DNA from 2 places in the Nocardiopsis sp. SBT366 genome. Region 1 is predicted to be linked to the other one. Evidence: predicted binding sites of a transcription regulator. Region 1 holds the regulator's gene; the other holds the start of a gene.
What was found. Region 1 encodes LexA, which represses DNA repair genes until DNA is damaged. Its sites were predicted from a motif close to TCGAACANNTGTTCGA; they were not measured.
Positions count from the first base shown of each region.

Region 1 (15,061 bases):
TCCAGTGCCTGGTTCCCGTCGAAGCGGGGCATGAGGACCATGGTGCCGTGGCGGTACAGCGACGCGTTGAGCATCACCGTCTGCCCGAAGATGTGGAACAGGGGGAGGACGGTCAGGGACACGTCGCGGCCGTCGGGGTGCGCGTTGACGAGGTTGGAGGCGACCACCGCGTTCATCATCAGGTTGTTGTGGCTCAGCTCGGCGCCCTTGGGCTTGCCGGTGGTGCCGCTCGTGTAGATGATGACGGCCGTGTCGTCGGCCCCGGACTGCACGGTCTCGAAGGTGCCGGGCTGTCCGGCCAGGGCCGCCCAGATCGTCTCGACGCCCTCGATGGCGGACTCGGTGGCCCCCGCGGTGGCCGGCATGTCCACGAAGATCTCGCAGCCGTCCACCTGGCCGAACGCCTCGAGGGAACGCTGCCCGAGCGGGAGGTCGGGGGTTCCGGTGAAGGCGAAGAGCGCCTTGGCGCCCGAGTCCTCCAGGTGGTAGGCGATCTCGCGCGGGGTGAGCAGGACGTTCAGCGGGACGACCACGGCCCCCGCCTTGAGCGCGCCGAAGTACACGAACGGGAAGTACGGCAGGTTGGGGCTGGCCAGCGCGACACGGTCGCCCGGACGTACGCCCCTGGAGACCAGGAGGTTGGCCACCTGGTTGGCGATCATGTCGGTGATCGCGTAGTTGAGCCGGGTGTCACCGAAGACCAGGCACTCCTTCTCGGGCGCGGAACGGGCGCCGTCCTCAAGGAGCACGGACAGGTTGAACATGGGGGCCTCCCGCAGACATGTGAATCCGGACAGGTGAAACGAATGCCAGGTGTGACCTGGATCGCGTGTTCTGCGCCACTTTGACGGCAGAGTAACAAACCGGGCGGTCGGTGTGGAGGGGCGCAGGGTCCGGAAAACCACCGGTGCGCTGGTCACCCTCCGTGAGAATAGCCCTGTTCGGGGTCCCGTCCCGGACGGCGGTAAACCGGTCTTCGGCCGTGTACCGCAGCCGCTAACCTGAAGGCAACACACCCAGAACCGGCTAAGGAACACTCAGCGATGACAGCGGTAGACGGCGACCAGACGACGGGCGACACCTACGACGCCCGCGCCCTCCAGGACAAGTGGCAGGCGCGCTGGGCCGCCGAGCTTCCGTTCGAGGCCAACACGGACCCGGGGGACACCCGCCCCCGCTCGTACATCGTCGACATGTTCTCCTACCCCTCCGGTGACCTGCACATGGGCCACGCGGAGGCCTACGCCATCGGTGACGTGATCGGCCGCTACCGCTTCCAGCGGGGCGACAACGTCCTGCACCCGGTCGGCTGGGACTCCTTCGGCCTGCCCGCCGAGAACGCGGCCATCAAGAACAACGACCACCCCTACAAGTGGACGTACGCCAACATCGAGACCCAGGCCTCCTCGATGCGCCGCTACGGCCTGGCCCTGGACTGGTCGCACCGTCTGCACACGAGCGACCCCGAGTACTACAAGTGGAACCAGTGGCTGTTCACCCGCTTCTTCGAACGCGGGCTGGCCTACCGCAAGGACGGCCTGGTCAACTGGTGCCCCCAGGACCAGACCGTGCTCGCCAACGAGCAGGTCGTGCAGGGCAGGTGTGAGCGCTGCGGAGCCGACGTCGAGCGCCGCGCCCTCAACCAGTGGTACTTCAAGATCACCGACTACGCCCAGCGTCTGCTGGACGACATGGACCAGCTGGACGGCGGCCGCTGGCCGGACGAGATCCTGGCCATGCAGCGCAACTGGATCGGCCGCTCCACCGGCGCCGACGTGCGCTTCGAGATCGAGGGCCGCGACGAGCCGGTCACCGTCTACACGACCCGGCCCGACACCCTCTACGGCGCCACCTTCTTCGTGGTGGCAGCCGACGCCGACCTGGCCGCGGAGCTGTGCGCGCCCGAGCAGCGCGAGGCCTTCGAGGACTACCGTTCCGAGGTCGCCAAGCTCTCCGACATCGAACGCCAGACGACCGAGCGTCCCAAGACCGGCGTGTTCCTGGGCCGCTACGCCGTCAACCCGGTCAACGGCGAGCGCATGCCCGTCTGGGCCGCCGACTACGTACTGGCCGGCTACGGCCACGGCGCCGTCATGGCGGTGCCCGCCCACGACCAGCGCGACCTCGACTTCGCCCTCGCCTTCGACCTGCCCGTGCGGGTCGTGGTCGAGACCGGCGAGGCCGACCCCGCCGAGACCGGCGTCGCCGCCGCGGGCGAGGGCGTCCTGCGCGACTCCGGCCCCCTCGACGGCCTGACCAAGACCGACGCCATCGAGCGCATCATCGGCATCCTGAGCGAGCGCGGCACCGGCGACGCCACGGTCAACTTCCGCCTGCGCGACTGGCTGCTGTCCCGCCAGCGCTACTGGGGTACCCCGATCCCGATCGTCCACTGCCCCTCCTGCGGCGAGGTGGCCGTCCCCGACGAGCAGCTGCCGGTCACCCTGCCCGACCTCCAGGGCGCCGAGCTGGCCCCCAAGGGCATCTCTCCGCTGGCCGCCGCCAAGGAGTGGCTGCACGTGGACTGCCCGTCCTGCGGCGGTCCGGCCGAGCGCGACACCGACACCATGGACACCTTCGTGGACTCGTCCTGGTACTTCCTCCGCTACATCTCCTCGCACCTGGACACGGCCCCCTTCGACACCGACGAGGTGAACAAGTGGGGCCCCGTCGACCACTACATCGGCGGCAAGGAGCACGCGACGCTGCACCTGCTGTACGCGCGCTTCTTCACCAAGGTCCTGTACGACATGGGCATGGTCGGCTTCACCGAGCCCTTCCGCCGTCTGACCAACCAGGGCCAGGTCATCAACGAGGGCCGGGCGATGTCCAAGTCGCTGGGCAACGGCGTGGACCTGGGCAGGGAGATCGACGCCTACGGTGTGGACGCGGTCCGGCTGACCATGCTCTTCGCCTCCCCGCCCGAGGAGGACGTGGACTGGGCGGACGTGTCCGTGGTCGCCGCGCAGAAGTTCCTCAACCGCGCCTATCGGGTGATGAGTGAGGCCGGTGCGGGCAGCACTCCCGGAACGGACCTCTCCACAGGCGACACCGATCTGCGGCGCTTCACGCACCGCTCCATCGACCAGATCACCGCCCTGGTCGAGGACAAGCGCTTCAACGTCGCCATCGCCCGCTGCATGGAGCTGGTCTCGGCCGCCCGCAAGGCGATCGACTCCGGTCCCGGCGCCGCCGACCCGGCCGTCCGTGAGGCCGCTGAGTTCGTGGCCGTCGCCCTGTCCCTGTTCGCGCCCTACGTCGCGGAGGAGGGCTGGGAGAAGCTGGGCCACAGCGGCTCGGTGGCCGTCGGCAACTGGCCCGAGGCCGACCCGGCGCTGCTGGTCCAGGAGTCCGTCACCTGCGTGGTGCAGGTGCAGAGCAAGGTCCGCGACAAGCTGTCGGTGTCCCCCGACATCGACGCCGCCGAGCTGGAGCGCCTGGCCCTGGCCTCGGAGAAGGCCCAGAGCTTCATCGGTGACAAGACCGTGCGCAAGGTGATCGTCCGCGCGCCCAAGCTGGTGAACATCGTCGTCGGTTGATCCGTCGCACGGGGCGGTGGTCGCGCTGGCGACCACCGCCCTCTACCTTGGGCGTGACAACTGATTGGGAGGCGGTGGCCGGGTGGGCTCTGCGACGGGTTCCGGACCCAGACCCTGGGTGCGGGCGGCGATCGTGGTGACGGGCACGGTGGCGGTCTCCGCCGCCGCCGTCGGAGGCGGTCTCTGGTTCACGGGGAACGACCCGGACCAACCCCGGGGCGGTGACGCCCACACCACGGCGCCACCGTGCGGCGTGGTCCCGGAGGAGGCGATCACCGAGGCGCTGCCCGGTGCCGTCCTGGAAACGGACGACGGCGGCCCCCTCGCGGGCGGCGAGGGCACCGAGTGCGTGTGGACCACGGCCGGACTCGACGCCGAGGAGCAGGGTGTGCTGCGGGTGGACCTGTCCGCGCGCTTCACCGACGCCTCCGCCGAACCGGCCGTGACCGGCGACGAGTCCGCCTCCCGGGCCCAGACCGCGATGGCCCCGGCTCGCGGTCGTTCCGTGGTCCTGGGATCCGGCGCCGAGGCGGAGGTCTGGCGCGGCCAGGTCCCCGGTACCGCCGAACTCGCCTTCCACAGCGACAACCTGCTGGTCCGCGTCTCCTACAGCGCCATGGACGAGGACGACCCCGTGTCCTACGACCGCGCCAGCGAGACCGTCGTCGCCTTCGCCGAACAGCTGGGAGAGGCCCTGTGAGCACCCCCCACTCCGGGCCCCCGCCCGCCTTCGCGCAGTCGGAGGACCCCGGAGCCACCCCGCCGCAGAGCCGGGGACTGGCCGTCACCCTCCTCGTCGTCCTGATCCTGGCCGTGCTGGCGCTCGCCGCATGGCTCACCTGGTACCTGCTGCGCGACAGTGTGGAACTGGGCGAGTTCGAGGCCGCGCCCGAGTGCGGGATCGGTGAGACCGAGACCCTCGAGGAGTCGGTGCCCGGCTACGAGAGTGAGATCGAGGAGACCGTCGGCACCGGCCAGGACCCCTTCGGGGCGGGCTGGCAGTGCCGCTGGGCCACTCCCGAGGGAGCGGGCGCCTCCGTGCCGTCCGCCGCCACCCTCGTCCTGGTCGCCGCCCCGGTCGAGGGTGGCGTGGAGACCGCCGCCGAGACCCTGCGCTCCACCGCCGGGGAGAACGACACCCAGCCCGTGGAGGGCCTGGGGGACGAGGCGCTCACGTGGGTCGAGGACGGCGCCTTCGAAGTGGGATGCGTGGGTGTGCGGGTCTCCAACCTGTACGTGGAGTCCTGCTACACCGCCGCCACCGACTACGACGCGATCGGTTCCATGGACGGTGAGGCCGCCGCCGAGGAGGCCGAGCTCCTCGCCCGCGCCGTCGTCGACGAGCTGCCCGCACCCGCGGACGACTAGCGGATCGTTCCGGGTCGGCTACCAGAGACCGTCGAGGAACCCCTCCAGCGCCGGGGTGACGTCGGGGGAGAAGGCACGGTCCGCGTCGAGGGCGGCGGCCCCGGGGGAGTCGTCGTACTCGCGCAGGATGTGGTCGACCCCCGACAGGTCCACCCGCTCGGCGCCGTCCAGGCCGGTCATGAGCCGGTCGACCTCCTCCTCGTTCACCTGGGCGTCCTGGTCGCCCCACAGGACCAGCACCGGGGTGTCCCCGGGCAGGCCCTCGGCCAGTTCCACGGGGTCGAAGGAGTCGATCCAGGTCAGGTAGTCCGCGCTGTTCTCGTCGAACAACCCCGTGGCGTCGCTCTCGGGCAGCTCCCCGCCCGCGCGCACGGCGGCCCGGCCCGCCCGCAGGTCCGAGAGCATCTGCGCCGCGGTCACCTCGCCGACGCCGCCCTGGGCCTCGGCGGTGCGGATCTGCTCGGACACCTGGCGGTCGATGAGGTCCAGCATGCGGGTGCCCGGCGGAGCGGCCAGCACCAGCGCGGGTTCGGCGTCGAGGAGTTCGTGGGCGCGCAGCGCGTACAGGGCACCCTCACTGTGGCCCAGGATGACCGTGCGCTCGGGGTCCACCTCGGGCTGGGCGACCAGCTCCGTGTAGGCGGCGGCCATCTGCCGGTCGAAGACGAGGGGGTCGACCGGCTGGTCGAGGGCCTCCTCCTCGGCCTCGCTCATGTCCGCCGGGTCCGCGCTGCCGAACTTGTCGTAGCGCAGCGAAGCGGCACCCGCACCGCTCAGCACCCGGGCGAGGTTCAGGTTGGTGTTGGCCTCCGGGCGCGCGGCGCCGTTGCCGTCCCGGTCGGTGGGACCGCTGCCGGAGACGATGAGCACCCCCGGGACGGAGCCCTCACCGGCGCCGGAGGGAGCGGTGAAGGTGCCCGGCACCGTGAACCCGCCACCCTCGAAGGAGACCTCGCGCTCCTGCCCGGCCGCACCGGGCAGCGCGGGCCCGTCGCCGTCGCTGGGCGCGCAGGCGGAGACCAGCAGGGCCCCGGCGACCAGGGCCGAGGCCAGGGCGGCGCGGGGTCGGCTCGGGGAAGGGGACACGGGGGCGGAGGCAGGTGTCGACACACCCTCAGCGTATCGGCACGCCCACCACCCCCGGCTCGGGGACCTGGGCTCAGACCCGGCGCATGACCGTGACGACCTTGCCGAGGATGGTGGCCTCGTCTCCCTGGATGGGGTCGTAGGCGTCGTTGCGCGGCATCAGCCACACGTGCCCGTCCGGCTCCCGGCGCAGCACCTTGACGGTGGCCTCGTCGTCCAGCATCGCCGCGACGATGTCACCGTTCTCGGCGGTCTGCTGCTGACGGACCACCACCAGGTCACCATCGGTGATCGCGGCGTCGATCATGGAGTCACCGACCACCGTGAGCATGAACAGACGGCCCTCGCCGACCAGCTGGCGCGGCAGCGCCAGGACGTCCTCCACGGCCTCCTCGGCCAGGATCGGGCCACCGGCGGCGATCCGACCGACCAGCGGCACCGAGGCCGCCCGGGTGGAGTCGGCGGTGAGCTCCTCCTGGGTGAGGGTCTGGGAGGCCTCGCGGCCCGGGGTGCGCAGCTCCACGGCGCGCGGCCGGTTCTGGTCCCGGTGCAGGTAGCCCTTGCGCTGGAGCACCTTGAGCTGGTGCGCCACGCTGGAGGGGCTGGACAGGCCGACCGTGTCGCCGATCTCCCGGATGGACGGCGGGTACCCCCGTTCCCGGACGTAGCGCTGGATGCAGTTGAGGACACTCTGCTGACGTGCGGTGAGCTTGGGGGTGTCGGACCCGGACGGGCCCGGGTCGCCGACGGGCGAAAGAACGGTGGTGGGTCCGGAGCCGACGGCTCCGGGGTTCTCCTCCGGCACGGCCGGGCCTCCTCGGTGTTCGGTTCGGTCAGGGCCTGTGTGTGGCCGGATCGGCCACGCGGACCGGACGGCGAAGCCGGTGTGAAATCAAGGTCAACTTTAGTCGTTGCACACGGTGATATCAAACAAGCGTTCGAGAACGTGTGGACGAGGGCGCGTGGGGATTTCGCATTGTGTTTTCGCGCCCCGATTTCCGGGGGTCCGGACTTATGTGTGTACACGCGCGCCGTGGCCGTTGTCCGGGGAATGTGCGATCCGGTATGGGGTTCGTCTCGCCGTGCCCCGCCGCCACTCCGTGCTCGCGGGAGAGGGGGGAATTCGGTCGGCGCCGAGGTGTGGCGGGCGTCGAGCCGCGCGCCCGCGCCCCCTTATCCTTGGATTCGGCTCCCGGAGCCGCACATCCCCGTTTCCACCTCCTCGAACCCCGTTCCTCGGCCGCCCCTGTTCCAGGGTTTGGGGACACGCCGTCGGCAGGGTTGCGGGTGTCCGCCCCAGCGCCTAGGTTCGACCACAACATCTGGTGTTGACATGGGGGCTGTGGTCAATAAGTTGTGGTTAAGTAGACCTCCAGGGTTGTTGGTCGGGTACAGGAAAGCCAGGTGAACCGGGATGCACTGTCCGTTCTGCCGTCATCCGGACACCAGGGTGATCGACAGCAGGTCCACCGACGACGGCGCGGCCATCCGGCGCCGCAGGACCTGCCCCGTCTGTGAGCGACGCTTCACCACGCAGGAGACCGTCCTGCTGATGGTGGCCAAGCGGTCCGGGGTCACCGAACCCTTCAGCCGCACCAAGATCATCGCCGGGGTGCGCCGCGCCTGCCAGGGCCGCCCCGTCTCCGAGGACGCCCTCGCCAAACTCGGCCAGCGGGTCGAGGAGGAGATCCGCGGCCGGGGTGTGGCCGAGGTGCCCGCCCACGAGATCGGCCTTGCCATCCTGGGTCCCATGCGTGACCTGGACGAGGTCGCCTACCTGCACTTCGCGAGCGTCTACCGTGGGTTCGAGAGCCTCGCCGACTTCGAGGCCGAGATCGCGAGCCTGCGGGAGGACCGCGAGGGGGAGCCCGCGGTCGACACCACCGGGTAACCCCGGCGACCGCCGCATGGTGGGTGGAAAGCCCGGCCGAGACCGTGCCTTCCGCACCACCCCGAACACACATGAACGTCCGCGCGGTCACCGCCGGGTCCGCGCATGACCTTCGGGGGAGAGGTCGCCATGACGCGAAGGACGAACGGCACGACCAGGCGCCGGGGCAAGGGCCTGACGATCGGCCGGGTCAACACCACCGAGGGCGTCCATCCGTACGACACCCTCGAATGGGAACTCCGCGACGTCGTCATGACCAACTGGCGCGACGGCACCGTCAACTTCGAGCAGCACGGCGTCGAGTTCCCCGTCACCTGGTCGGTGAACGCCACCCAGATCGTGACGAGCAAGTACTTCCGGGGGGCCGTCGGCACTCCCGAGCGCGAGTCGAGCCTCAGACAGCTCATCGACCGCGTCGTCGGCGTCTACACCAGAACCGGCCGCGAACACGGCTACTTCGCCTCGGACCAGGACGCCGAGGTCTTCGACCACGAACTCAAGTACGCCCTGGCCCACCAGCTCTTCAGCTTCAACTCCCCGGTCTGGTTCAACGTCGGCACCACCTCCAGGGCCCAGGTCTCCGCGTGCTTCATCCTCTCCGTGGAGGACACCATGGAGTCGATCCTGGAGTGGTACAAGGAGGAGGGGCTCATCTTCAAGGGCGGCTCCGGCGCGGGGGTGAACCTGTCGCGCATCCGCTCCAGCAGGGAGCTGCTGTCCTCCGGGGGCTCCGCCTCGGGGCCGGTCTCCTTCATGCGCGGCGCCGACGCCTCCGCCGGGACCATCAAGTCCGGCGGCGCCACCCGCCGGGCGGCCAAGATGGTGGTGCTCGACGTGGACCACCCCGACATCGAGGAGTTCGTCGGGGCCAAGGCGCGCGAGGAGCTCAAGATCCGCGCGCTCCGGGACGCGGGCTTCGACGTCGACCTGGGCGGCGACGACATGTTCAGCGTCCAGTACCAGAACGCCAACAACTCCGTCCGCGTGTCCGACGCGTTCATGCGCGCGGTGGAGACCGGCTCCGGGTTCGGCCTGACCTCCCGCACCACGGGCGAGGTCATCGCCACCGTCGACGCCAAGGAGCTCTTCCACCGCATGGCCGCCGCCGCGTGGGAGTGCGCGGACCCGGGCATCCAGTACGACGGCACCATCCAGGACTGGCACACCAACCCCGAGACCGGCCGCATCAGCGCGAGCAATCCCTGCAGTGAGTACCTCAGTCTGGACGACTCGTCCTGCAACCTGGCCTCGATCAACCTGCTGAAGTTCCTACGCGAGGACGACACGTTCGACGTCGAGGGGTTCACCCGGCTCACCGAACTCGTGATCACCGCGATGGACATCTCCATCACCTTCGCGGACTTCCCCACGGAGAGGATCGGCGAGACGACACGGGCCTACCGGCAGCTGGGGATCGGGTACGCCAACCTCGGCGCGCTGCTGATGGCCACCGGCCACGCCTATGACTCCGAGGGCGGACGGGCCGTGGCCGCCGCCGTCACCTCGCTGATGACCGCGGCCGCCTACCGCCGAAGCGCCGAACTGGCCGGTGTGGTCGGCCCCTACGACGGATTCGAGCGCAACCAGAGCGCGCACGAACGCGTGATGCGCAAGCACGCGGCCGCCAACGACGACCTGCGCACCATCGGCGCACTGGAGGAGCCCGTCCACGCGGCCGCCACCAAGGAGTGGGAGCGGTGCCTGGAGGTCGGTGAACGCGACGGTTGGCGCAACGCCCAAGCCAGCCTTCTCGCGCCCACCGGGACGATCGGGTTCATGATGGACTGCGACACGACCGGGATCGAACCTGACTTCTCGCTGGTCAAGTACAAGAAGCTGGTCGGCGGCGGAGCCATGCGGATCGTGAACCAGGCGATCCCCCGGGCGCTGCGGAACCTGGGCTACCAGGACGAACAGATCGAGCCGATCGTCGACCACGTGGCCGAGCACGGGCACGTGGTGGACGCCCCCGGGCTCCGACGGGAGCACTACGAGGTGTTCGACTGTGCCATGGGGCGCCGGTACATCGAGCCCATGGGGCACGTGCGCATGATGGCCGCGACCCAGCCGTTCCTGTCCGGGGCGATCTCCAAGACGGTGAACGTGCCCGAGGGAGCCACGGTCGCCGACTTCGAGGGGATCTACTACGAGGGCTGGCGCCTGGGGCTCAAGGCCCTGGCGGTATACCGGGACAACTGCAAGGTGGGCCAGCCGTTGTCCGCCTCCGGTGCGGAGGCGGAGGACGTGTCGAAGCCGGTGCGGCGGCGGCTGCCCAAGAAGCGGCCGAGCGAGACCACCTCGTTCTCCGTGGGCGGCGCCGAGGGGTACATCACCGCGGGTTCCTACCCGGACAGCGGCCTCGGCGAGGTGTTCCTGAAGCTCGGCAAGCAGGGCTCCACTCTGGCGGGGGTGATGGACGCCTTCTCCATCGCGGTCTCCATCGCCCTCCAGTACGGGGTTCCGCTGGAGACCTACGTGGAGAAGTTCACCAACATGCGCTTCGACCCGGCGGGCATGACGGACGACCCCGACATCCGTATGGCGCAGTCGGTGGTGGACTACATCTTCCGCCGCCTGGCCCTGGACCACCTGCCCTACGAGGAGCGGACCGCGCTCGGAGTGCTGTCCGCCGCGGAGCGTGAGGCCCAGGTCCACGGGGAGGACCCGTCCCAGGCGGCCGTGCAGGTGGAGTCGTACGCGCAGTCCGCCGCCTCCGCCGAGGCCCCGGTGCGGGAGGAGCGCCCCGAACGGCTGGCTCCCGACGAGGGGTTCATGGCCGACGCCCCGCTGTGCACCACCTGCGGGACCAGGATGCGCCCCGCGGGCAGCTGCTTCGCCTGTGAGGGCTGTGGCGCCACCAGCGGCTGCAGCTGACGCTCGAGGGGGCGGGTTCCCGAGGGAGCCCGCCCCGGGTGGTCCACACCTTTGGTTGGCGGGGCGGGGATCGGGTACCCCTTCGGCACCCGGCGACGGCCAGTGGAAGGTGGTTCCCATGCTGATAGCCGCGATCCTGCGGGCGAAGGGCCCGGAGGTGGTGAGCGTCGCCCCCGAGGCGACCGTCGCCCGACTGCTCACCGAACTCGCCCGTCACAACGTCGGTGCCGTCGTGGTCGCCGAGAACGACACCCTCGTCGGGATCGTCTCCGAGCGCGACGTGGTCCGACACCTGGAGCGCCGGGGGCCGGAGCTGATGTCCGCCCCCGTCTCCGACATCATGACCTCCGACGTCGTCACCTGCACCCCCGACGACACCGTCGAGGAGGTCAGTGAACACATGACCGTGCGCCGGTTCCGGCACGTCCCCGTGACCGCGGAGGGACGCCTGGCCGGGATCGTCAGTATCGGCGACCTCGTCAAGAGCCGTCTACGGGGTCTGGAGGACGACCGGGCCCAGCTGGAGGCCTACATCCACGGCCGTTAGGCCTCGGAACGGTCGCCGGAGGCCACGGCCACGGCGGCGGTCGCGGCGGTCACCCCCAGGACGGCGGGCCACGAGCCGACCTTCTTCGCCAGCGGGTGCGACAGGCCGAAGGCGGCCACGTACACGCCGGTCAGCGCGATGGCGGTGCCCAGGCCGGAGTTTCGGCGGGTGGTCTCGAAGGCCGCCGCGCCGAATCCGGCCAGGACCGCGCCTCCCAGGGGCCGGTTTCCGGTGGCGCGCGCCACCGAGTAGCCGCCGATCAGACCGGCGGTGGTCAGGACGGCACTGGGTACTGCGAGCATGGAGAACTCCCTGTTCGGTGCGATTCGGTCAGGACGAGGCCGGGGCGGGGTTGTGGCTCCTTCCGCCCACCCGTCGCCCTCCACCACCCTCAACGGACGCCTGCGGCGCGGTGCTTGCCCTCTTCGTCGCCCTCCACCACCCTCAACGGACGCCTGCGGCGGCGCGGTGGCCTCGCGTCACCACCAGGCTGCCTCTCACCGCACCGACGAAGCTCGCACCGCCAACCCCGGGCGGGCCCCGCTGCGCGGCTCCGCGGAGCCTGCGTGGCGGTGCACGGCAGGGAAACGGCCGCTCGCATCGATGGCGGCTCCGCAGCCACCGGCGAGAGCATTCGAAAACCACCCTAGCCCCGCCCCCGGGGCCGCGCCATGTGGCACGCGTTGGGGGCCGCGGATCACCGTGCGGCTGATTCCGCGTCACGCTCGGGACACACCCATGGGTTTCGGCTGGCCCTCGTGCCAAGCTGGAGGCTGACCACTACCGGTTTGTCCTGAAACGAACCCGACCCGACCTGGAACCAGGTCGCGGTACGCGACGTCGAAGCCGATAGTTCCCGACGTTCCGTCACAAGGAAGTGCATGCCTATGTCGTTCGCGCAAACGGTGCGCGGCGCGGCCGACGCCGTCGCCCAAGGGGGCGACCCGCGCCAGGCCATGACCGACGCAGTCCAACAGGCCGCGGGCCAGATGACCGGGCAGGACTCCGGTCAGCGGTCCGGGCAGAGTACGGAGGGCGGTCTCGATCCCCGTGACTTCGTCGCGGCGAGGGAGCAGGGCGCCTCCGTCGACACCCGGATCGAGCAGAAGACCACCTCGCTGAGCAACGCTGGTGAGGCCCTCAACCGCAGCTACTACGAGCGCGGCCGGGGAGGTCCGGTCCATGTCATCTGCCCGATGGTCATCCCCCGGGGACGCACCTTCGTGACGATGCTCCCGGCCATCGCCCTGCTCGTCATCGGTGTCGTCGGGTTCTCGACCTCCGCCGCCACGGCCATGGTCAGCGGCGCCAACCCGCTGCTCAACCCCTTCTTCGGCGTCCACTACTGGCTCGTCACCATCGCCGTCACCGCCTTCATGTGGTGGCGCCAGGGCATGGTCATGGTGCCGGAGGGCTGCCAGGCCATCGTGACGCGCTTCGGCAAGATGGAGAACCTCTACCAGCCGGGCAGGGTCACCCTGTTCAACCCCTGGAAGCGCGTCTCCTACATCGTCAACACCACGCGCGAGTACCCGTTCAACGCCCCGATCCGCTCGGCCCCCACCAAGAGCGGCGTACAGGCCTCGGTCGACCTCTTCGTGCAGTTCAAGATCGAGAACGCCACCGACTTCGTCTACACGCTGGGTGGTGTCCCCGGCTTCCAGGAGAAGCTCAACAACGCCATCAGCGAGACCACCCGCAGCCTCATCTACGAGCAGGAGGCCTCGGCGATCTACGACATGGTCGGCGAGAGCACCCAGGCGCTCCTGGACTCCCTGAACCGCCAGTTCGGCGGCATCGTCGTCCTGACCAGCGCCAACATCACCCATGCCGAGCCCTCCAGCCAGGAGTACCGGATGGACCTGGCGGCGCCGGAGATGGTGCGCGTGGCCAAGGACGCGTACACGTTCGAGTACGAGCTCCAGCTGCGCAAGGAGCAGAACGAGGGCGACCTGAACAAGGAGCTCGCCACCCTCAACGAGACGCTCTCCGCGATCCAGGCCGACATCGCCCAGTACCAGGCGCAGATGGACACCGCCCTGGAGCGCGAGACCAACCGGGCCCGCGCCACCGCCCGGCAGCGCTTCGTGGAGGCCGAGTCCGAGGCCAACGCGAACGCCGCGCTCCTCCAGGCCCAGGCCCTGGACATCCGCGCGGTCAGCGCCGCAGAGGCCCCCGAGATCCTCAACTACCGGTTCCGGGAGAACCTCCTCGACAAGCTGGAGTCGGTCGCCGACAGCCTGCCGCAGGTGCTGCGGATCGGTTCGGGCGACGGAGCCAGCGTCGACTACCTGCGGATCGCGCAGGAGATCATCGGCCAGACCGACGCCGCCCTGTTCTCGGACGAGGACATGGCCGCGATCCGTGAGCGTCTGGGCGCGATCAACGCCCGTATCGCCGAGCGCCAGCAGGAGATCAGCGCGCTCGTCGAGGACGAGGCGGACGAGCGCCGCGGTCCCTCCGCGGAGGACCCGGGCGAGGACCTGGTGGAGGAGATCCGCCAGTCGGTGAGCGACGATTCCGTCGACGAGCGCATCTCCGAGGCCGCCCCGGAGCCGTCCGCCGGTCAGGCCCCGGTCGACTCCCCGCCGCCCTCCGGCGCCCCGTTCCAGAACCCGCAGGACCCGCCGGCGCCCCCGTGGTCGCAGGGCGGATCCGAGGGCCAGTACCCGGGAGGTCAGTAGATGAGTGAGTCCTTCAACCCCGGCGGCGGCTCCAACATCAAGGAGTCCCTGGCCTCGTGGGGCGACCTCGCCGGTCTGCTGCGCGGCGGCGACCAGGGCGCGATCGTTCCCGTGGTCATACCGCGCGACAACCGGGGCCTGCGCTGGACCATCCTGGTCTGGTTCGGCCTGTTCGCGATCAGCTCCGCCCTGATGATGTCGCTGAACGTCGCCTTCGGCAGCGGTGTGGCCGGTCTCGCCTACGGCGCCCTGGCCGTGCCGACCCTGTTCGTCGGCGTGCTCAGCGTGCTTGCGGCGGGACTGTGGTGGTGGCGCGGCTCGATCGTCGAGATCGAGGAGGGCACCACCGGCATCCTCACCAAGTACGGCGCCTTCGCCAAGAGCATCGGCCCGGGCCGCCACTACCTGTGGCACCCGTGGTCGCGCGTGGACTTCGTGGTGGACACCCGCACGGAGATCCCGTACACGGCCCCAGTGCTGGCCTGCCCCACGCGGGAGAACGTGCCGCTGAAGTCGATCGAGTTCTTCCTGAAGTTCCGGATCGAGGAGCCGTACCGGTTCGTCACCTCGATCGGCGCGAGCAACTTCGACCTGGTGCTGTCCAGCGCGGTGCAGGACGCCATCCGCCAGCGCAGCCGCATGGTCAACACCGAGTCCGCCTACGACCTGCGCGGCTCCAACGTCGAGGACATGCGCAGCCTGCTCAACACGCAGCTGCACAAGTACGGCGTGACCATCACGGGCTGCAACATCCCGGACGTGCAGCTGCCCAGCCAGTACCAGCAGCACCTGGCCACCCGGGAGCGGGTCGCCAAGGAGCTGGTGGCCTACGAGCAGGAGTGGGAGCTCACGCGCAAGCGCCGCATCGACACCCTGCTCATGGACATCGAGCGCTCCAAGAAGACCCGCGACGCCAAGATCGTCGAGGTCAACGCCTCCCTCAACAAGGCGCGCAAGGACGTGGCGCAGATGCTGGAGGAGCAGGAGACCGAGGCCCAGCGGGTGCGGTACGAGATCGAGACGCGCGGCCGGGCCGACCTGGTCGCCGCCGAGAACGAGGCCAAGGCGCAGC
Region 1 is NZ_LAVM01000002.1:3,556-18,616, reverse strand. Features, by position in the region: gene ADX84_RS00855 (long-chain fatty acid--CoA ligase) at 1-764, opposite strand, end outside; gene leuS (leucine--tRNA ligase) at 1,044-3,539, shown strand; gene ADX84_RS00845 (hypothetical protein) at 3,622-4,239, shown strand; gene ADX84_RS00840 (hypothetical protein) at 4,236-4,907, shown strand; gene ADX84_RS00835 (alpha/beta fold hydrolase) at 4,926-6,017, opposite strand; gene lexA (transcriptional repressor LexA) at 6,067-6,798, opposite strand; gene nrdR (transcriptional regulator NrdR) at 7,408-7,884, shown strand; gene ADX84_RS00820 (vitamin B12-dependent ribonucleotide reductase) at 8,014-10,758, shown strand; gene ADX84_RS00815 (CBS domain-containing protein) at 10,877-11,305, shown strand; gene ADX84_RS00810 (hypothetical protein) at 11,302-11,607, opposite strand; gene ADX84_RS00805 (SPFH domain-containing protein) at 12,193-13,989, shown strand; gene ADX84_RS00800 (SPFH domain-containing protein) at 13,990-15,061, shown strand, end outside.

Region 2 (15,061 bases), on a different contig from region 1:
CGCAGCGCGCTGGAGCAGATGGACATGGTGCCGCGCGGGGAGTACGAGCGGATGGTCCGCCGGGTGGCCGAGCTGGAGCGCCGGATGGCGGCCCGCCACGCGGTGGAACGGGTGCTGGAACCCCGGGGCGGTGCGTCCTCGGAGCTCCCCGCGCCTGGGGAGGGCGCGCCCGAACCCGTCCAGGAGAAGTCGGAGCCCGTCGCGATCGAGGAGCCCCACGAGGCTCAGGCGAAGGGCGAGGAGCCTGCGGCCGGTAAGGACGACGCGCCCGCGACGAGCGGGGCCGAGGCTCCGGAGACCGCGGCCGTGGAGGACGGCGACGGCTCGAAGGAGGGCGACACGGCCCAGGACGGTGCCGCCGCGAACCAACCCCGGAGCAAGCCCAAAACGACCCGGCCGCGTTCGACCCCCAAGCGCACCACCAAGGGCAAGGGCGCCAAGAAGTAGAGTCCGTTCCGGGCGCCGGAGCACCGGCGCCCGCGTGGGTGGTCGAAGGGACGGGGAGAGATGGACCCGAGCGAGCAGGCCGAAGCGTTGGCGGAGCGGACACTCGGTGCGACCAGGGAGCGGTTGGCCGCTCTGGACACGCTGCCCACCCACGAGCACGTGGCGGTCTTCGACACGCTCCAGCAGGAGTTGTCGGGCGTACTGGGCGCGCTGGGACAGAACGCCCGGGGTCCCCGATAGTGTCCGGAACGGCCGGTACCCTAGGTGACCATGGCAAAACGTAGTCGGCTCGACGCGGAACTGGTCCGCCGAGGCCACGCACGCTCACGGGGACACGCGGCCGAGTTGATCGAGGACGGATTCGTCCTGGTCTCCGGCATGGTGGCGTCCAAGGCCGCGACCCAGATCGGCACCGACCAGCCCGTTGTGGTGCGCACACCCTCCGAGGAGCCGGCCTACGTCTCCCGTGGCGCGCACAAGCTCATCGGGGCGCTGGACGCCTTCGGGCTGGACGTGAAGGGGCGGCGGGCCCTGGACGCCGGGGCCTCCACCGGTGGATTCACCGACGTCATGCTGCGGCGCGGCGTGGCGCACGTCACGGCCGTCGACGTCGGCTACGGACAGCTGGCCTGGTCGTTGCGCAGCGACGACCGGGTGCGGGTCATGGAGCGGGTCAACGTCCGTGAACTCACCCCCGAGATGGTCGGCGAACCCCGTCCCGACCTGGTGGTCGGCGACCTGTCGTTCATCTCCCTCAAGCTGGTCCTGGGCGCCCTGCGTGATTCCGTGGCGCCCGACGCCGACTTCTCGATGATGGTCAAGCCCCAGTTCGAGGTGGGCAGGCAGCGCGTGGGCGCGGGCGGTGTGGTCCGCGAGCCCGAGCTGCGCGCCGAGGCCGTGTCCGACGTGGCCGCGCACGCCCTCACGCTGGGTCTGGGAGTGGTCGACGTGACAGCCAGCCCCCTGCCGGGCCCCTCGGGCAACGTCGAGTACTTCCTGTGGATGCGCGCTGGTGAGCCCCCTCTGGACCCGGCCGCGTTGGAGCGCGCGATCCAGGAGGGACCGTCCTGAGGGCGTGGCCTCCTGTCACAGGAGTCCGGTAACGTGACCCGGCCGGGTGCGGTCGAGCACCCGGTCAGCACCAGACTTCCCACTGGGGAGCGAACGTAAGGGGACGGCGATGACCAGCGGACGCAGCGTTCTCCTGCTGGCCCACACCGGCCGGCCCGCGGCCGTACGCAGTGCCCAGTTGGTCCACGCGCGTCTGAGCGCGGAGGGTCTGACCGTCCGCATGCTCAAGAGCGAGGTCGAGGAACTGGCGGCCTCCGGCTGCGTCCTGTCCCCGGTCGAACCGGTCGAGGCGGCGGGTGCCGCCGAGGGCGTCGAACTGGTCATGGTGCTCGGCGGGGACGGAACCCTGTTGCGGGCCGCCGAGCTCGCCCGACCGGCGGGTGCGCCGCTGCTGGGGGTCAACCTCGGGCACGTCGGCTTCCTGGCCGAGGCCGAACGCGAGGACCTGGGCGCCACGGTGAACAGCGTCGTCAACCACGACTACGTGGTCGAGGAACGCATGACCCTCGACGTGGCCGTCTTCAACGGTGGCCGGGGCGACGGCGCTCCGCCCGTGCGTTCCTGGGCGCTCAACGAGGCGACCCTGGAGAAGGCCGACTCGCGCCGCATGCTGGAGATGGTCCTGGAGGTGGACGGGCGCCCCCTGTCCAGCTGGGGCTGCGACGGTGTGGTGTGCGCGACCCCCACCGGTTCCACCGCCCACGCCTTCTCCGCCGGAGGCCCGGTCGTGTGGCCGGACGTGGAGGCGCTGCTGGTCGTGCCGATCAGCGCGCACGCCCTGTTCGCCCGGCCCCTGGTGGTCGGGCCCGAGGCGACGGTGGCGCTGGAGGTGCTGCCGGAGACCACACCGGGCGTGCTCTGGTGCGACGGACGGCGTATGGTCGAATTGCCCGTGGGAGCACGAATCGAGATCACCCGTGCCGATACGCCGGTCCGGTTGGCCCGGCTGCACCGCGCGCCGTTCACCGACCGGTTGGTGGCCAAGTTCGGCCTCCCGGTCTCGGGATGGCGGGGACGGGCCGCACACGGACGCTGATCCAGCGCCGTCGCAAGCAAAGGGCGTCAACTATCAGGAGAGGGATCGGTGCTCGAAGAAGTCCGAATCCAAGGCCTCGGTGTCATCGACGACGCCGTGTTGGAACTGTCACCGGGTCTGACCGTCGTCACCGGTGAGACCGGCGCGGGCAAGACCATGGTCGTGACCGGGCTGGGACTGCTCTTCGGTGGACGCGCCGACCCCCAGCGGGTACGTCCGGGGGCCGACCGCGCCGTGGTCGAGGGACGGTTGACCGTTCCCCGGGGCGGCCGGGTGGCCGACCGCGTGCTGGAGGCCGGGGGCGACATCGACGACGACGTCCTGATCCTCACCCGCGCGGTGTCGGCCGAGGGACGGTCGCGGGCCACCATGGGGGGCCGTTCGGCCCCGGTCAGCCTGCTCGCCTACCTGGCCGACGACCTGGTCGCCGTGCACGGGCAGTCCGACCAGCAGCGCCTGCTGCGCTCGGACCGTCAGCGCTCGTCACTGGACCGGTTCGCCGGGGATGACCTGGCCAGGGCGATGAAGCGTTACACCGCCGCCTATCGGCGCCACCGCGAGGTCTCCGCCGAGCTGGACGAGCTGGTCGAGCGCGCCCGTGAGCGCGCACAGGAGGCCGACCTCCTCCGCTTCGGTGTGGAGGAGATCGCCGCCGCTGAGCCCCAGCCCGGTGAGGACGCCGAGCTGCTCGCGGAGGAGACCCGGCTGGCGCACGCCGACGGACTGCGGGTGGCCTCGACCACCGCGCACGAGGCGCTCACCGGTGACCCGGCCGCGGCCGAGGTCCAGGCCGATGTGGCGGGACTGCTGTCGGCCGCGCGTCAGGCTGTCGGTGCCGTGCGCGACCACGACGCGGAACTGGCCGCCATCGGCGACCGCCTGGACGAGGCCTCGTACATCCTCACCGACGCCGCCACCGAGCTGGCCTCCTACGCCGAGTCGGTGGACGCGGACCCGGCCAGGCTGGCCGTGATCCAGGAGCGCCGGTCCCTGCTGACGCAGCTCTCACGCAAGTACGGCGAGACCACGGACCAGGTGCTGGCCTGGGCGGAGACCGCAGCCAAGCGCCTCGGGGAGCTGGACGGCGACGACGAGCGGATCGACGGGCTGCGCGCGGAGGCCGAGGAGCTGTACGCGCGGCTGGACGAGGCCGCCACCGAGCTCACCGAGATCCGCTCCGGGGCCGCCGAGCGGTTCGGCGCGGCGGTCACCGAGGAGCTGACCGCGCTGGCCATGCCGCACGCGCGGGTGAGCGTGCGCATCACCACGGGTGAGGAGTTCGGGCAGCACGGGCGCGACGAGGTCGAGCTCCTGCTGGCCCCGCACCCGAGTTCGCCGCCGCTGGCCCTGCACAAGGGCGCCTCGGGTGGTGAACTGTCGCGGGTGATGCTGGCGATCGAGGTGGTCTTCGCCGGAGCGGACCCGGTCCCCACCTTCGTGTTCGACGAGGTGGACGCCGGTGTCGGCGGCAAGGCCGCGGTGGAGATCGGCCGACGTCTGGCCCGTCTGGCCCGGTTGGCGCAGGTGATCGTGGTCACTCACCTGCCGCAGGTGGCGGCCTTCGCCGACGCCCACCTGGTCGTGGAGAAGTCCACTGAGGGCCTGGTGACGGAGAGCGGCGTGGTCCGGCTGGACCGGGACGGTCGGGTGCGTGAGCTCTCGCGGATGCTCGCCGGGTTGGAGGACTCCGAGTTGGGTCGGGCCCATGCCGAAGAGCTGATGAACAACGCCGATCCGGAGCGCGCCCACCCGGCTGGCTGACCCCGGTTTCGAGGACTGGTTCGCAGCGGTGTCCGTGCCCCCTGGGCGCGGGCACCGTCGACGTCACGGCCTGGGGTGGTTTGCCCAGAAAACGCCGACCAGTCAACTGTAGTAACTTACCGTGATCGACTTCTGACAGTATGCCACCGATGAAGGTATCGGATGCGCTCAGAGCCACAATGCGATTCCGCCGTTCGCGAGCGGAAGCCCCCTTCGGGCTGGTCGCGCCCGTCCGTTCGGACCGCCGCACCAAGAACCTGACCAAGCGGCTGCGACCCGGCGACATCGCCGTGATCGACCACGTCGACCTGGACCGGGTCAGCGCCGAGGCCCTGGTGGGTTGCGGGGTCTCGGCGGTGCTCAACGTCGCCCGCAGCATCAGCGGGCGCTATCCCAACCAGGGGCCCGAGATGATCGTGGCCGCGGGAATCCCCCTGGTGGACGACGTCGACCCCGAGGTCCTGACCCGAGTCCGCGACGGGGAACGGTTGCGGTTGGAGGGCGCCACCCTCTACCGGGACGACGAGGTCGTCGCCCGGGGTGTCCGTCAGGACAAGGAGAGCGTGGCGGCCGCCATGGCCGGGGCCCGCGCCGGGCTGGCCACCCAACTGGAGGCCTTCGCGGCCAACACCATGGCCTACCTCCAACGCGAACGCGACCTCCTGCTGGACGGCATCGGTATCCCCGCGATCGGCACCTCCATGGAGGGGCGCCACGTCCTGATCGTCGTGCGGGGTTACCACTACCGCGAGGACATCGTCGCCCTCCGGCCCTACATCCGCGAGTTCCGGCCGGTGATCATCGCGGTGGACGGCGGAGCCGACGCCGTGATGGAGGCCGGATACCGGCCGGACATCATCGTCGGGGACTTCGACTCCGTCTCCGACCAGGCGCTGACCAGCGGCGCCGAACTCGTGGTGCACGCCTACCGCGACGGCCGCGCCCCCGGCCTCCAGCGGCTCACCGACCTGGGCCACGAGGCGGTGGTCTTCCCAGCGACCGGCACCAGCGAGGACGTGGCGATGATGCTCGCCGACGGCTCGGGCGCCAGCCTCATCGTCGCGGTGGGCACCCACGCCACCCTGGAGGAGTTCCTCGACAAGGGCCGGTCGGGCATGGCCAGTACCTTCCTCACCCGGCTCCGGGTCGGCGGGAAGCTGGTTGACGCCAAGGGCGTGAGCCGCCTCTACCGATCCCGCATCTCACCGTGGGCACTGCTCGGCCTGGTGGCCGCGTGCCTGCTCACCATCCTGGTCGCCGCCTACAGCTCACCGGCCGGGCAGGTCTATCTCACCTTTCTCGCGGCGCGCTGGGACGCGTTCGTCTACTGGATGACGGGGCTGTTCACGTGATCGACTTCCGCTATCACCTCGTGTCCATCATCGCGGTGTTCCTCGCGCTCACCGTCGGTCTGGTCCTGGGCACCACGATGCTCCAGGACCCGCTGCTCAACACCCTCCAGTCCGAGACGGCCGACCTGCGCGGGCAGAGCGAGGAGCTGCGCGCCGAGCGCGATGACTCCGAACTGCTCAACACCGGGGCGGACCAGTTCACCGACGCCGTCGCGGCCGACGTTCTGGAGGACCGCCTGCTCGACCGCGAGGTGGTCCTGGTCGCGGCGCCCGGCGCGGACGAGGAGGTCGTACAGGCCCTGGGCGGTCGCGTGGAGGAGGCCGGCGCCTCCGTCGCGGGCCGAGTGGTGTTCGAGGAGGCGTTCCTGGACAGCGGCAGCGCCACCTTCGTCGACGAACTCGCGCTCCAGGTCGCCGTCGATCCGGGTGACCTCTCGGGCAACCCCTACGACAAGGCCGGAACCGCGCTCGGGCACGCGCTGGCGGCCCCGGACGAGGCGGACGCCGAGGAGTCCGAAACGACCGAGGAATCCGAAGCGGTTGAGGACGCCGAGGCGACTGAGGGCCGTGGCAGGGACAACGACGACGCCGAAGCCGAGGGTGCGGCCACGGAGGACCCGGAGACGGGCCACGACGCCAGTGCCGTGCTGTCGGCCTTCTCCGAGGGCGGCCTGCTCACGGTCGAGGGTTCCCCTGCCGCGTCGGCCGACACCCTGATCGTGGTGGCCCCCGCCAGCAACGCCCCCGAAGAGGACGCCGAACGCGTCAACACCGCGCTGACCAGCCTCACCGCGGCGCTGCACCGGCAGGTCGGGCCCACGGTCCTTGCCGGGGGAGCCGACTCGGGCCGCCCCGGCGGCGTGGTGGCCCTGGCGCGCGACCAGGAACCGTCCCACGCCACCGTGGACGTGGTCGGGCGTTCCACCGGAGACGTGGTCGCCGTCCTCGCCCTGGCCGACTCCCTTGACGGCTCCGGATCCGCCTACGGCATCGGTGAGGGTGTGGTCGGCTTCCTGCCCGACCCGCTGCCCGGGCCGGTCGAGTCGGCCGAGACCGCAGCCGAAGCCGACGCCGAAGCCGACGCCGAAGCCGAGGCGGTGGCCGAGTCCGGCAACGAGGACGAGGCCCGCCGCCGGGCGCCCCGGAGTGGAGAATGAGGCCCGCGCGCACCGCCCCGGTGGCCGCGCCGCGCACCTCCGTGATGTCACAGGCGACCCGAGGGCTGACCGGTGCCGTGCTCGGAGCCCTCGCCGCCCGCTCCGCCTACCGGCTGCTCGACCGTGAGGGTGACCGCTCCCCGAGATGGCGGCGCGTCAACTTCCGGGGCCGCACCGTCACCCTCCAGGAGGGCCCGGCCCTCGCCTCGGGGGTCTGCGCCGCCTGTGTGCTCGTCCCCGGACTCACCCCGCGCGTGCGCGCGGCCACCTCCCTTGCCGCGGCGGCCTCGGCGTCCTTCGGCGCCTACGACGACCTGGCCGGGAACGCCCGGGCCAAGGGGTTGCGCGGACACCTGGGCGCGCTCGCCCACGGGGAGGTCACCACCGGGACGGTCAAGATGGCGGGGATCGGCGCCACGGGGTTGGCCGCCGCCTCCCTGCTGCGCCGGGGGCCGCTGGACACCCTGGTGGACGGCGCCCTGATCGCGGCCAGCGCCAACCTCGTCAACCTCCTTGACCTGCGGCCCGGCCGGGCCGTGAAGTTCGCGCTGCTGGCCTCGGCCCCCGCGCTCGCCTCACCGGCCGCACCGCTGGTGGGTCCCGTGCTGGGCGCCTCGGCCGCCCTGCTCCCCGACGACCTGGCCGAACGCTCGATGCTCGGTGACGCCGGGGCCAACGCGCTCGGTGCCGCCCTGGGCGCGGCCGCCGCCGCCCGCGCGCCCCGACCGGTCCGCCTGGCCCTGCTCGGTGGGGTGGTCGGTCTGACCCTGGCCAGCGAGCGCGTCAGCTTCTCCCAGGTGATCGAGCGCGTGCCGCTGTTGAACAGGCTGGACCGCTGGGGGCGCGCCGACGCCGCTGAGGCTGGGCCGGATTGGCGAACCGCCGACCACAACCCGCCCGGGGCGCAGTCGCCGGGCGGAACGGGACGACTGCGGGGGACGGCCCAGGACGGGCCGGAGCGAGTGCCACGCGCACGGCGCTCCGCCGCCTCACCGGCCCCGGGGTGACGCGCGGGGTCGCCACGGCGGCGGCGCTCATCGCGGTGGTCACCGTGGGCGCCCGCCTGGCCGGGTTCGGCCGCACCGTCGTCTTCTCACAGACCGTCGGCGACACCTGCCTGGGCACCGCCTACGTCACCGCGAACCAGCTTCCGGCGGTGCTGTTCGAGATCGTCATCGGCGGAGCCCTGACCGCCATGGTCGTCCCCGTCCTGGCCGCCGCGGTCAAACGCGGCGACGACGACCAGGTCCGGCACACCGCCTCCGCGCTGGTCACCTGGGTGCTGCTGCTGTCCCTGCCGTTGGCCGCGCTGCTGGCGCTGGCCTCGGTCCCGGCGATGACCCTGCTGCTGGGCGCGGGGGCCGGCTGCGACCGCGCCGCTCTGGTCGGCCTGGCCGCCCGCATGCTGGTGGTGTTCGCGCCGCAGATCGTCTTCTACGGGCTCGCGGCGGTCCTCTACGGCGTGCTCCAGTCACACCGCCGGTTCCTGGCTCCGGCCCTGGCGCCCCTGGTGTCCAGCCTGGTGGTCATCGCCGCCTACCTGGTGTTCGTGCCCCTGGGCGCGGACCACCGGCAGGACCTCGACACCCTGCCGATCCCCGCCGAACTCGTGCTCTCCCTGGGCACGACCGCCGGGGTGGTGGCGCTCTTCCTCACGGTGCTGGGCCCCGCCGGGGGACTGCGGCTGCGGTTGCGCCCCCGCCTGACCTTCCCCCCGGGTGTGGGCGCCCGCGTGCGTTCCCTGGCCATGGCCTCGCTGCTGCCCCTGGTGGCCATGCAGGTGAGCCTGCTGCTCTCGGTCGCTCTGGCCAACTGGGGCGGGGGAGCGGGCGCCTCCGTGCTGTACAGCTACGCGTGGGCGCTGTTCACCCTGCCCTACGGGGTGATCGCCGTTCCCATCGCGACCAGCGCGTTCACCGCGCTGGCGGTGGCCCACGCGGAGGAGGACCGGGACGGCTTCGCCCGGCTGCTCTCGGGCAGCGCGCGGGCCTGCGTGGTGATCACCGCGGGGGTGGGCACGGCCCTGGCGGCGGCGGCCGCACCGCTCGCGGCGGTCTTCGCCCAGGTGGAGCCGGCACCGTTGGAACGCGCGCTGTCGACCTACGCCCCGGGGGTGGTGGGGTTCGGCCTGGTGGCGCTGCTCAGCCGGGCGCTGTACGCCTCCCACCACGGCCGCTCCGCCGCCACCGCGCAGGTCGTGGGCTGGCTCGTGGTGATGGCGTGCGCCGTGGGGCTGGTGTGGGCGCTGCCCCCGGGGTGGTCCATCGCGGGGCTGGGCGCGGCGAGCACCGTGGGGCTCAGCCTGGCCGCCGCCCTGCTGTGTGCGGGGGTGGCGCGGGTCCACGGCGCCGCGTCCCTGTCCGGCCTGGTCCGGTCGCTGTGTGCGGCGCTGGTCGCGGGCGCGGCGGGATGGCTGGCCGGGCGGTGGGTCGCCACAGCGCTGGCGGGGCCCCCGGGGGACGGGATCTGGTGGACGGCGCTCGTGGCCGTCGCCGCGGGGTCCGCGGCGATGGCGGTCTTCGGGGCGGTGGCGGTCCTGGTGGACCGCTCCGCGCTGCGCACGGTGGCGGACCGTGCTCGGAACATTCGCGAACGAGGGAGGGGAACACGGTGAACGGCAGGATCGCGTTGGTCGTGGGGACGGTCAGCGGCGGGGTGGGCCGCCACGTGCGCTCGCTGGGTGAGGGGCTGGTGAACCGGGGGTTCCGTGTGGCGGTGGTCGGACCGCCCTCGGCCGATCGGGAGTTCGGGTTCTCGTCGCTGGGCATGCGCTTCTCCCCGGTGCCGATCGGGCCCTCGCCGTCCCCGAGCGATCCCGGGGTGGTGCTGCGCCTGCACTCGTTGCTGCGCGGGGCGGACGTGGTGCACGCTCACGGACTGCGGGCCGGGGCCCTGTGCGCGCTGGCGGGGGCGCGGCCGTTGGTGGTCACCGCGCACAACGCGCCGCCCGTGGTCGGGGGAGTCCTCGGCGCGGTCTACCCCGTGCTCGAGCGGATCGTGGCCCACCGCGCGGAGGTGGTCCTGGGGGTCTCCGGGGACCTCGTGCGCAGGCTCTCGGCTGCCGGGGCGAAGGACGCCCGGATGGCCGTGGTGGCGGCCCCGGAGACGGGCACGCCGTTGAAGGGACGGGAGGAGACCCGGGCGGACCTGGCCGTGGAGCCCGGCCGTCCGCTGCTGATGACGGTGGCCAGGCTCGCTGAGCAGAAGGGGCTGGACACCCTGTTGGCGGCGACCCCGGCGATCTCGAACCGGGTCCCCGAACCCGTGGTGGCCATCGCGGGGGACGGGCCGCTGTGGGGGGAACTGCACGACTCCGCCGCGGAGATGCGGGTGGACGTGCGCATGCTCGGGCACCGGGGCGACGTGGCGGACCTGCTGGCGGCGGCGGACGTCTTCTGCCTGACGAGCCACTGGGAGGGGCCGTCGCTGGTCATCATGGAGGCCCTACGGGCCGGGCTGCCGGTGGTCTCCACCAGGGTGGGCGGCATCCCCGACCTCTACGCGGGGACGGTGCTGATGGTGCCGCCCGGCGATCCCGCGGCCTTCGCGGCGGCGGTCGGCCGGGTGCTGGACGACCCTGACCTCGCGGCCGATCTGCGTGCCCGCTCCCGGGAGGCGGCGCTGAGGCTGCCCTCGGAGGAGGACGCGGTGGAGGCGGCGTGCGCGGTGTACAAGTCGGTGGCGCCCTGGTGACCGTCCCGGTTCCGGGTCCCCGGACGCGGCAGGGGCGCCCCGTGGACGGTGCCCGCGGGACCGTGCGGTCACACGTGGAGCGGGATGTCCGGCGGGTGCGGATGATGTGTCTCCGGGGAGTGGTGGGTACCGCCGCGCGGGTGACTTCCTCAGAGAGGATTCTGATGTCATGCTGAGTACTGGCTCGGATGGCGTAACCTGTTCTGGTGCGCTCTACGCGCCTGCTTCACCACGTGAGGGGAGTATCCCTGTCGCGGCGGTGCCGTCATCACGGAGTACAACGACGTTCTCCCGGTTCCGTCGGTTCACGTTCTTCGGACGTGAGCGGGAGAGACCTCCGGTTATTCGCCGTGCGTGCAAAACGCTCGCGCGCACCAACCGGAGGAGAATCCGTCCGTGAACGTTCCCTTGTGGGTGTGGGCCGCCACCATCGCGGCCATGGTGCTGATCCTCGCCCTGGATCTCGTGATCGTCGACCACCCGTGGAGCAAGACCAAGGGTCCCAAGGAGTTCGGGATCAAGCAGGCCTCCTGGTGGGCCGTCTTCTACATCGGTATCGCCATCGTGTTCGGGTTCGGGGTCATGTACTTCGGCAACCCGACGGCGGGCGCCGAGTACTTCGCCGGGTTCGTCACCGAGAAGAGCCTGAGCATCGACAACCTCTTCGTGTTCTACCTTCTGATGACCGCGTTCGCGGTCCCGAAGAAGTACCAGCACGAGGTCCTGCTCGTCGGCATCGTCATCGCGATCATCATGCGCGGCTTCTTCATCGTGCTGGGCGCGCAGGTCATCAACGCCTGGAGTGAGGTCTTCTACCTCTTCGGCGTCTTCCTCATCTACACCGGCTACAAGATCGTCCGCGACCACGTCAAGGGCGACGACGAGGAGAAGGACTTCACGCAGACGCCGGTCGTGCGCCTGGTGAAGCGCTTCTGGCCCGTGACGAAGGACTACCACGGCGCCAAGCTCACCGTGAAGCTCGACGGCCGCCGCCACGTGACCCCGATGCTGCTGGTGATCGTCGCGATCGGTGTCATCGACCTCGTCTTCGCCGTCGACTCCATCCCGGCCATCTTCGGCCTCACGCAGGACGCCTACATCGTCTTCACCGCCAACGCCTTCGCCCTGATGGGTCTGCGCCAGCTGTACTTCCTGCTGGCCGGACTGATGGACCGCCTGGCCTACATCAGCTGGGGCCTGTCCGCGATCATGGTGTTCATCGGCGTGAAGATGATCCTGCACGCCCTGCACGAGAACGGCGTGCACGTCGTCGACATCGGCATCGGCACCTCGCTCACCGTCATCCTGGGCATCATGACCGTCACCATCGTCGGCAGCCTGGTCAAGTCCGGCATCGACCAGCGCCGTCAGGCCGAGCTCGAGGGGCAGGACCGGGACAGGGCCGACCGCTCCTGACCCCGGACCACCCCGTCCGCGGACGACCCCGGGGCCCGGTCCCGGGAACTGTGGAAACCAGCATCGTTCGAACGGTTGTTCGTTTATAGTGGTGGTGTCCCGGCGCTCACGCGTCGGGGCGCCACCATTTTCGCGCGGCGGAAGAAACGGCCCCGGGTGATCGTTAGTCTTGTCGAACGGGGAGTCGTCTCACCACTCCCCGACATCTCCTGAGCGGCCCGATTCCGGAGCCGCGGCGGCCCCGAGGGGTCCGCGACCGCCTCAACGCGAAGCCATACACGGGTCCACCGACGTCACTGAGACGTGGTCCGCGTCCTGTGCGTCAGAGCCGAAGGATGTCTCACTCGATGGTCGAACAACTCGTGGTCCGTGGAGCACGGGAGCACAACCTCAAGGACGTGTCGCTGGACCTGCCCCGCGACTCCATGATCGTGTTCACCGGCCTGTCAGGTTCGGGCAAGTCCTCGCTCGCCTTCGACACCATCTTCGCCGAGGGCCAGCGCCGCTACGTCGAGTCCCTCTCGGCGTACGCCCGCCAGTTCCTGGGCCAGATGGACAAGCCCGACGTGGACTTCATCGAGGGCCTGTCCCCGGCGGTCTCCATCGACCAGAAGTCGACCAGCCGCAACCCGCGGTCCACGGTGGGCACCATCACCGAGGTCTACGACTACCTGCGCCTGCTCTGGGCCCGCGTGGGCGTTCCGCACTGTCCGGAGTGCCACCGAGAGATCGCCCGGCAGACGCCGCAGCAGATCGTCGACCGGGTCATGGAGATGACCGAGGGCACCCGTTTCCAGGTGCTCGCACCGGTCGTGCGCGGACGCAAGGGCGAGTACGTCGAGCTCTTCAAGGACCTCCAGTCCAAGGGCTACACGCGTGCCGTCGTCGACGGCCAGTCGGTCCGACTGGACGAGGCGCCCAAGCTCGGCCGCTACGACAAGCACGACATCGCCGTGGTCGTGGACCGGCTCAGCGTCAAGCCCGGCGCCAACGGGCGGCTCACCGACTCGGTGGAGACCGCGCTCAAGCTGGCCGGCGGCACCATCGTCCTGGACTTCGTGGACCTGGAGGCCGACGACCCCGAGCGGGAGAAGGTCTTCTCCGAACACCTCTACTGCCCCTACGACGACCTCTCCTTCGAGCAGCTCGAACCGCGCTCCTTCTCCTTCAACGCGCCCTACGGCGCCTGCCCCGACTGCTCCGGTCTGGGCACCCGCATGGAGGTCGACGCGGACCTGCTGGTCCCCGACCCCGAGCGGACCCTGGCCGAGGGCGCCATCGCCCCCTGGTCGGGCGGCCCCAACGGCGGTTACTGGGAGCGGATCCTCAAGGCGCTCGGCGAGGCCGTGGGGTTCGACACCGACACCTCCTGGGAGCGGCTGCCGCGCCGCGCGCGCAAGGCGATCCTGGAGGGGCACGACACCCAGGTGCACGTCAGCTACCGCAACCGGTACGGGCGCAGCCGCTCCTACTACACCGAGTTCGAGGGCGTGATCCCCTGGGTGAAGCGCCGCCACTCCGAGGTGGAGAGCGACCACACCCGTGAGCGCCTCGAGGGCTACATGCGCTCGGTGCCCTGCCCCACCTGTGACGGCACCCGGCTCAAGCCGGTCGTCCTCGCGGTGACGGTGGGCGGCAAGTCCATCGCCGAGGTGGCCTCCATGGCGCTGGGCGACAGCGCCGCCTTCCTGGCCGGGCTCCGGCTCTCCGACCGCGACATGGTCATCGCCGCCCAGGTGCTCAAGGAGATCAACGCCCGGCTCGGATTCCTGCTGGACGTGGGCCTGGACTACCTGAGCCTGGCCCGCTCCTCCGGTTCGCTCTCCGGCGGCGAGGCACAGCGCATCCGCCTGGCCACCCAGATCGGTTCCGGCCTGGTGGGCGTGCTGTACGTCCTGGACGAGCCCTCCATCGGCCTGCACCAGCGTGACAACGCCCGGTTGCTGGAGACCCTCCAGCGCCTGCGCGACATCGGCAACATGCTCATCGTGGTCGAGCACGACGAGGACACCATCCGCGCGGCCGACTGGGTCGTGGACATCGGTCCCGGCGCCGGCGAGCACGGCGGGCACGTCGTGGTCTCGGGCATCGTGGACGAACTGCTCACCTCCGCCGACTCGCTCACCGGCGACTACCTCGCCGGGCGACGCGCCATCGAGCTGCCCGCCACACGGCGCCCGCTGACCAAGGGGCATGAACTGGTGGTGCGGGGCGCCCGCGAGAACAACCTGCACGGCATCGACGTGTCCTTCCCGCTGGGCGTGTTCACCGCCATCACCGGCGTGTCCGGTTCGGGCAAGTCCACACTGGTCAACGAGATCCTGTACAAGGCCCTGGCCAAGGAGCTCAACGGGGCGCGCGACGTGCCCGGCCGCCACCTTCGGGTCAACGGGATGAACAAGGTCGACAAGGTGGTGCACGTCGACCAGAGTCCGATCGGCCGCACACCGCGTTCCAACCCGGCCACCTACTCCGGGGTCTTCGACCACGTGCGCAAGCTGTTCGCGCAGACCACCGACGCCAAGACGCGCGGGTACCAGCCCGGCCGGTTCTCGTTCAACGTCAAGGGCGGCCGCTGCGAGGCCTGCTCGGGTGACGGCACGCTCAGGATCGAGATGCAGTTCCTGCCGGACGTGTACGTGCCCTGCGAGGTCTGCCACGGTGCCCGGTACAACCGCGAGACCCTTCAGGTGAAGTACAAGGGCAAGAACATCGCCGAGGTTCTGGACATGCCGATCTCGGAGGCCCTGGAGTTCTTCGAGCCGGTGAACGCGATCCGCCGCCACCTTCAGACGCTGGCCGACGTCGGTCTGGGCTACGTGCGGCTGGGCCAGCCCGCCACCACGCTCTCCGGAGGTGAGGCCCAGCGTGTCAAGCTCGCCGCCGAGCTCCAGCGCCGCTCCACCGGGCGGACCGTGTACGTGCTCGACGAGCCCACCACCGGCCTGCACTTCGAGGACATCCGCAAGCTGCTGGGAGTCCTCAACCGGCTGGCCGACACGGGGAACTCGGTGATCGTCATCGAGCACAACCTCGACGTCATCAAGACGGCCGACCACGTCATCGACATGGGCCCCGAGGGCGGTTCCGGTGGTGGCACGGTCGTGGCCGAGGGCACCCCCGAGGAG
Region 2 is NZ_LAVM01000092.1:4,235-19,295, forward strand. Features, by position in the region: gene ADX84_RS21825 (membrane fusogenic activity family protein) at 1-447, shown strand, start outside; gene ADX84_RS21830 (hypothetical protein) at 508-687, shown strand; gene ADX84_RS21835 (TlyA family RNA methyltransferase) at 718-1,518, shown strand; gene ADX84_RS21840 (NAD kinase) at 1,628-2,554, shown strand; gene recN (DNA repair protein RecN) at 2,603-4,315, shown strand; gene steA (putative cytokinetic ring protein SteA) at 4,495-5,667, shown strand; gene ADX84_RS21855 (copper transporter) at 5,664-6,824, shown strand; gene ADX84_RS21860 (hypothetical protein) at 6,821-7,831, shown strand; gene murJ (murein biosynthesis integral membrane protein MurJ) at 7,828-9,438, shown strand; gene ADX84_RS21870 (glycosyltransferase family 4 protein) at 9,435-10,517, shown strand; gene ADX84_RS21875 (TerC family protein) at 10,914-11,933, shown strand; gene uvrA (excinuclease ABC subunit UvrA) at 12,281-15,061, shown strand, end outside.
Region 2: a site for LexA is predicted at 12,001-12,016, ahead of uvrA (excinuclease ABC subunit UvrA). Genes of this name have one in related genera too.